3 regions of the Pseudoclavibacter sp. VKM Ac-2867 genome follow, and region 1 is predicted to be linked to each of the others. Evidence: predicted binding sites of a transcription regulator. Region 1 holds the regulator's gene; each other region holds the start of a gene.
The links. Region 1 encodes HspR, which represses chaperone genes until heat shock. Its sites were predicted from a motif close to AAGTTGAGTCNNNNNGACTCAACTT; they were not measured.
Positions count from the first base shown of each region.

Region 2: the regulator HspR is predicted to act here: its motif matches at 863-887, upstream of ITJ67_RS05985 (Hsp20/alpha crystallin family protein).
Region 3: the regulator HspR is predicted to act here: its motif matches at 1,233-1,257, upstream of ITJ67_RS18960 (ATP-dependent Clp protease ATP-binding subunit).

Region 1 covers NZ_JADKSL010000019.1:35,347-37,606, forward strand. Annotated here, with positions in the region: gene ITJ67_RS16085 (DnaJ C-terminal domain-containing protein) at 1-918, shown strand, start outside; gene ITJ67_RS16090 (heat shock protein transcriptional repressor HspR) at 927-1,469, shown strand; gene ITJ67_RS16095 (SDR family NAD(P)-dependent oxidoreductase) at 1,765-2,260, opposite strand, start outside.
Region 2 covers NZ_JADKSL010000004.1:116,411-118,670, reverse strand. Annotated here, with positions in the region: gene ITJ67_RS05990 (DNA-3-methyladenine glycosylase family protein) at 1-740, shown strand, start outside; gene ITJ67_RS05985 (Hsp20/alpha crystallin family protein) at 939-1,352, shown strand; gene ITJ67_RS05980 (xylulokinase) at 1,478-2,260, opposite strand, start outside.
Region 3 covers NZ_JADKSL010000033.1:19,790-22,049, forward strand. Annotated here, with positions in the region: gene ITJ67_RS18950 (substrate-binding domain-containing protein) at 1-556, shown strand, start outside; gene ITJ67_RS18955 (methylated-DNA--[protein]-cysteine S-methyltransferase) at 560-1,111, opposite strand; gene ITJ67_RS18960 (ATP-dependent Clp protease ATP-binding subunit) at 1,300-2,260, shown strand, end outside.

The DNA.
Region 1 (2,260 bases):
AAGCTCGCGCGTCAGTATCACCCTGACTCGCACCCGGGCGACACTGCCGCAGAGGCGAAGTTCAAGGAGATCTCCGAGGCCTACTCGGTCATCTCCGACCCAGAGCACCGCGCCGAGTACGACCAGATGCGCGCCATGGGCTCAGGAGCCCGCTTCCAGCAGGGGCCAGGCGGCCCAGGGGGCGCGGGCTTCGAGGACGTGTTCGGCGGCATGTTCAACGGCGGCGGCGGACGCCGCGGCGCGTCGAACGCCGACTTCGAGGACCTCCTCGGTTCCATGTTCGGCGGCGGGGGCGGCGGCTTCGGCGCAGGCAGCTTCGGCGGCGGCGCCGGCGGGCCTGCCGGGTTCCAGACCGGACCGCAGAAGGGGCGCGACCAGAGCGCATCCACGACGCTCAGCTTCATGACCGCCATCCACGGGGACACGGTCGAGCTGCAGGGTCAGGATGGGCGGGTCGTGAAGGTCCGCGTGCCCGCCGGCGTCGAGGACGGGCAGAAGATCCGCCTCCGCGGCAAGGGCGGGCAGAGCCCGAACGGCGGCGAAGCCGGAGACCTCATCCTCACCGTCGCCGTGCGACCCGACCCCGTCTTCACGCGCTCGGGCCTCAACCTGGAGGTGACCGTGCCGGTCTCCTTCGCTGAGGCAGTGCTCGGCGCCACCATCGAGGTGCCGACCGTCGACGGCAAGACCGTGCGAGTCAAGGTCGCTCCGGGAACGCCGAACGGGAAGACGCTCCGCGTGAAGGGTCGAGGCATCGAGTCCAAGAAGGGCAAGGGCGATCTGCTCGTGCACCTCGAGGTCGCCGTGCCGAATCACCTGTCGAGCGCGCAGGAGAAAGCGCTCGCCGACTTCGTCGCCGCATCCGGAGACGAGAGCCCCCGCGAGGACCTGCTGCGTCTCGCGCGCCAAGGCAGGTAGGGGCGCCCATGGCATTCCCCTCCGACCTCGACGAGGACGCCCCGATCTTCGCGATCGCCATGGCGGCGGAGCTCGCGAACATGCACCCGCAGACGCTTCGCCAATACGACCGGATGGGCCTCGTCACGCCTCGGCGCACGGCCGGGCGCGTGCGGCGGTACTCGCTTCGCGACGTCGCGCAGCTGCGCGAGATCGCGGTGCTCTCGAACGAGGGCGTAAGCCTCGAGGGCATCGCCCGCGTGCTCGAGCTGCAGCGCGAGGTGCTGGGACTGCGCCGCCGCGTCCGGGCGCTCGAGGCTGAACTCGCCGACGAGCGCCTCACGAGGCTCGGCGGTCGCATCTTCGCGGCCGGGGAGCGCGGCGACGTCGTGCCCCTCGCCCACGGGCGCCGCACGGCTCGCCGCACCGAGGTCGTCGTGTGGCGGCCGGCGCGCATCCACGATGCCGAGGACGAAGCCGACGCCGAGGAGCCGCGCCCGAAGCGCACTCGCGCGAAAGCCGCGGCACCGCGTTCGCGCGCTCCCCGCGCCAAGCGGCCGCCGGACGCGTAAGCGCGCGCCCGCTGCCGCTCCCGCCGTCTTCCGCGCCGCTCCTGCTCCTGCTCCCGCGCCCGCGTCGCTTCGCGCCGCACCGCCGCCCGCACCCGCACCCGCACCCGCTTCGCGACCGCCGTCTTCCGCGCCGCATCCCGCCGAACTACCCGCGTCTCGAGCGCCGAACTACCCGCTTCTCAAGCGCCGAAAAGGTCAGTTTGGCCCCATCCTGAGGCCCAGGATGGGGCGAAACTGACCTCTTCGCGTCGTGTGCGGCGCGCGGGGTGGGTGCGGAGGCGCGGGGTGCGCGGTGCTAGCGGGCTCCGTTGCCGCCGTCGACGCGCCACTGCGCGCCAGTCACGAACGACGCCTCGTCGGAGCCGAGGAACACGACGACCCGAGCGATATCCAACGGCTCGGCGTAGCGGCCCATCGGAATAGCGGCCTGGAACCCGGCCTTCGCGGCCTCCGTGTCGCCGCCGCCGAAGCCCTCCTCCAGCCGCCGCACCATCTGCGTGTTCACGCCGGACGGGTGGATGCTGTTGACTCGCACCCCGGTCGGGGCGACCTCGAGTGCGGCGGACTTCGTGAAGCCGACCACGGCGTGCTTCGACGCGACGTAGGCGGAGACTCCGGGCGCCCCGTCGAGGCCCGCCTCCGAGGACGTGTTGATGATGCTGCCGCTGCCGCGCTCGGTCATGACCTTGAGGACATGCTTCATGCCGAGGAAGACGCCGCGCACGTTGACGGCGAACACCTTCTCGTAGTTGTCGACGCTCGCTTCCGTGAGCGGGCCGACGGCGCCTTCG
Region 2 (2,260 bases), on a different contig from region 1:
GGATCGTGTCGTGGGGTGAAGCTGCTGAGATCGCGGTCGATGAGGCTCCCACGCTGCTGGGCTGCGACGACGACTGGAGCGAGCTCCGCCTCGACGCCCTGCCGGAGCTGGCGGATGTGCGGCGACGGAACGAGGGGATGCGGCTCCCGAAGTCGGGTGCGGTGTTCGAGGCGCTGAGTGCGGCGATCATCGAGCAGAAGATCACGGGCCTCGAGGCGCATCGCGCGTGGGACATCCTGCACCGCGACCACGCCGACGCGGCGCCAGGGCCGGCCGGTCTCGTGCCGCGGCACCTGCGCTTGCCGCTCACGCCGGAGCAGTGGCGGCGCATTCCGAGCTGGGATTGGCACCGGGCCGGCGTCGACTCCTCGCGATCCGGAACGGTCATCCGCTCGGCGACGGTCGCCTCGGCGCTGGAGCGCACGAGCAGCCTGCCGACGGGGTCGGAGGAGCCGCTTCGCCGTCTTCGCTCGATCGTGGGCGTCGGTGTGTGGACGGCCAACGAGACCGTGCAGCGCTCGCATGGCGACCCCGACGCTCCGAGCTTCAGTGATTACCACATCCCCAACATGGTCGGATGGGCGCTCGCGGGCTGCGACGTCGACGACGACGGCATGCGGGAGCTGCTCGAGCCGTGGCGCGGACATCGCGAGCGGGTCGTGCGGCTCATCAAGCTCGCGGGCAACCCGCGCCCGAAGCATGGCCCGCGTATGACCGTGCAAGACCACCGCTCCCACTGAGCTTCGCGCCCCGCGTCGACGCGCGCTGACCTCCTTCGAGGGTGCGTTCGCCCAAGGCTGACGGGGTTTTCAGCGAATTTTCTGGCACTCGAGGGGGTGGAGTGCTAATTTTCTGCTCAAGGAAGTTGACACCGGTCGACTCAAGTTCACCGCACCGTCTCGCGTAGACGAGCGTGCGTACAAGGAAGGGAAAACGACATGGCACGCGTCTTCGATCCGTTCCAGGAGATGGAACGACTTTTCCAGGGAGCACCGAACAGCCCGCGTTCGATGCCCATCGACCTCTACCGCGAGGCCGACCACTACATCCTCACCGCTGACCTGCCCGGCATCGACCCGAGCTCGATCGACGTCGACCTCGACGGCCAGCAGCTGACGATCCGGGCCGAGCGCAGCACGGTCAACGCCGAGGGGGCCAAGTGGCTCGTCCGTGAGCGCAACGGCGGCAGCTACCTCCGCCAGTTCACGCTCGGCCAGGGGCTCGACACCGAGCGCATCGCGGCGAGCTACGAGCATGGCGTGCTGACCGTGACCGTGCCGGTCAGCGAGCGCGCGAAGCCACGCAAGATCGAGGTCGAGAGCGGCACGAAGGTCGAGACCATCCAGGCCTAAGGGGCCCGGTGATCGCAGCTTCGTGAAGCGAACCCAGTAATGCAGAGAGGGGCAGCGCCGACTGGCGCTGCCCCTCTCTGTAACTCCGCGTTTCGGCACGTGCCCGCGACGCGCGCTTTCGCTGGTCAGGCGGCGTGGAGTCCCGTCCCTGCTTCTTCCGCGTCGCGGGCGAGCTTCGCGGCCGCCGCGTATCGGCTGCGGAGCGCCGCGTCAGGGGCAGGCTCGAGGCGAGCGATCGTCTCGACGGGCCAGTCCGGACGTGTCCCGGTCGCCACCCAGGCGGCCTGGCGGGCCGCGCCGTCGGCGACATACTCGCCGGGTGCTGGGATCTCGACGGGCACATCGAAGAGGGTCGGCGCGACGGCGCGCACGCCCTCGCTCAGCGCGGCGCCGCCGATGAGCATGACTCGCTTCGCCTCGACACCGAGCGCACGGTGGGCGTCGAGTGCCTGCGCGAGGCTGCCGAGCATGCCCTCGACTGCGGCCCTAGCGAGGTTCTCGCGGGTGAATGAGCCGCGGGTCATGCCGAGGAGCGATGCGGTCGCATCCGGCAGGTCGGGGGTGCGCTCCCCGTCGAGGTATGGCACGAACGCGAGACCACCGGAACCGACGGGGGCGGATGCGGCCAGCCGACCGAACTCCTCATGGTCGACGCCGAGCACCTCGGCGGTCGTGTCGATGACACGTGCTGCGTTGAGGGTCGCGGACAGGGGAAGGAATGCTCCCGTCGCGTCCGCGAACCCGGCGAGCCCGCCGCGGGGATCGACCACCGGTCGGTCGGCGACGGAGAACACGGTGCCTGAGGTGCCGATGGAGACGACGACGTCGCCCGCGCGCGCGTTGAGGCCGAGCGCCGCGCCGGCGTTGTCGCCGGCGCCCGCGGCGACGAGCGCGCCGGCCGGCGTCTT
Region 3 (2,260 bases), on a different contig from region 1:
GAGCCTCGAATGGGTCACCACGGACCACGTCTTCGGCGGTTCCCTCGCCGCCGACCATCTCGCATCGCTCGGGCACCGCCGGGTCGGCATCCTCACCTCGACCGGCTCCCCGACCTCCGCGCAGCTCCGGCAGGGATGGAGCGGTGCTGTCAAGGAGCTCGGCCTCGAATCGGTGGTCGACGTCGACGCGAACCTCGACGACATGGACGGGCAGTCGAGGGAGGCGTTCATCGCTCGAGTGCTCGACGATTGTCGCCGGGCATCTGCGACGGCCCTGCTCATCCACTCCGACCCTCAAGCGGTGCTCGTGCAGCAGTACGCCCGCGATCACGGCTGGTCGATCCCCGACGACCTTGCCGTCATCGCCTACGACGACGAGGTGGCGCAGAACGCCGAGCCGCCCATCACGGCGCTGCGCCCTCCCAAGCAGCACATCGGGCGGCTGGCCGTCGAGACGATGGTGTCGCGCCTCGAGGAAGGGCCCCGTCGACCGGTGCAGCGCACGCGTGTCCTCCCCGTGCTGCACGCGCGGAGCTCGACCGCGGCGCTCTCCTGATCGTCAGCCGCGCATCCCCATCGCCCGTTCGTGGTCGATGAGCGCCTGTCGGACAGCGATGTCGTCGGCGTGCCCCGCGAGCTTGCCGCTGGCGCGGACGATGCGGTGCACGGGCACGAAGAGGCCCACGAGGCAGGCGCCGCACGCGCTCGCGGCGGCGCGGGCGGCGCGCGGATGCCCGGCGATGGTCGCGACGTCGCCGTAACTCGCGAGGGTGCCGGGTTCGACGAGCCTGGCCGCCCTCCACATGGCGCGGCGCAGCTCGGTGCCGTCCTGGTGGACGTCGATGGCCTCGAGGAGCGACGGGTCGCCGTCATCGAAGGCTCGGACGGCGGCGAGTGCGGCGTCGGCTTCATCGAGCTCCTGCGTCTCGAGGAGCTCGGATCGGCGGCCGAAGACCGCGTAGGCGAGCGAGTTCGGGCTCCCGAATCCTGAGGCGCGCACAGCCTCCGACGACCCGGCCTTGATGATCGAGAACCGCTCGCCGAGCAGCTCGACGCTGCCGACGCGGAGTCCGGCGGCGTCAAGTGGGCTCTCTCCGGGTGCTTCTGGCATGACAGGAACTCTGCCACGTCGAGAGAAGTCCTGGTCAGAGGCGGTGCGGAGGCGTCGAAATTGCGCTGGGAGTTGGCTGAGTCACCCAGCTCGGGGTGGTAATGGCGGGCTCCGGAACTTAAACTTGAGCCATATCGACTCAACTTTTCATCCATCAGAGTCGGAAGCAACTTTGACGAAGGAGCCCCATGGCAAACATGCAAGGCGCTCAGGCACCAGACGAAGAGGCCAAGAGCGCACTCGAACAGTACGGAATCAACCTCACCGACATCGCCCGCTCGGGCAAGCTCGACCCGGTCATCGGCCGCGACACGGAGATCCGACGCGTCAGCCAGGTGCTGACCCGGCGCACCAAGAACAACCCAGTGCTCATCGGCGAGCCCGGCGTCGGGAAGACCTCGGTCGTCGAGGGCCTCGCCCAGCGCATCGTCGCCGGCGACGTCGCCGAATCCCTCAAGGACAAGGAGCTCGTCAGCCTCGACATGTCGGCGCTCATCGCGGGCGCCAAGTACCGAGGCGACTTCGAGGAGCGGCTCAAGGCCGTCCTCAAGGAGATCACCGAATCCGACGGGCGCATCATCACGTTCATCGACGAGCTCCACACCCTCATGGGTGCTGGCGGCGGAGAGTCGAGCATCTCGGCAGCGAACATGCTGAAGCCCATGCTCGCTCGTGGCGAGCTGCGCCTCATCGGCGCGACAACACTCGACGAGTACCGCCAGTTCATCGAATCGGATGCGGCACTCGAGCGACGCTTCCAGCAGGTGTTCGTCGGCGAGCCCAGCGTCGAGGACTCGATCGCCATCCTCCGCGGCCTGAAAGAACGGTACGAAGCGCACCACAAGGTGTCGATCGCCGACCAGGCGCTCGTCGCCGCAGCCGCGCTCTCGAACCGCTACATCACGGGCCGCAAGCTGCCGGACAAGGCGATCGACCTCATCGACGAGGCGGCCTCGCGCCTGCGGATGGAGATCGACTCCTCGCCGGTGGAGGTCGACACCCTTCAGCGACAGGTCGACCGTCTCCGCCTCGAGGAGCTCGCGCTCAAGAAGGAGCACGACGACGCCTCTCGGCAGCGACTCGCCACACTCCGCGCCGACCTCGACACGAAGAACGCGCGCCTCGGCGAGCTGAAGGAGCGCTGGAGCA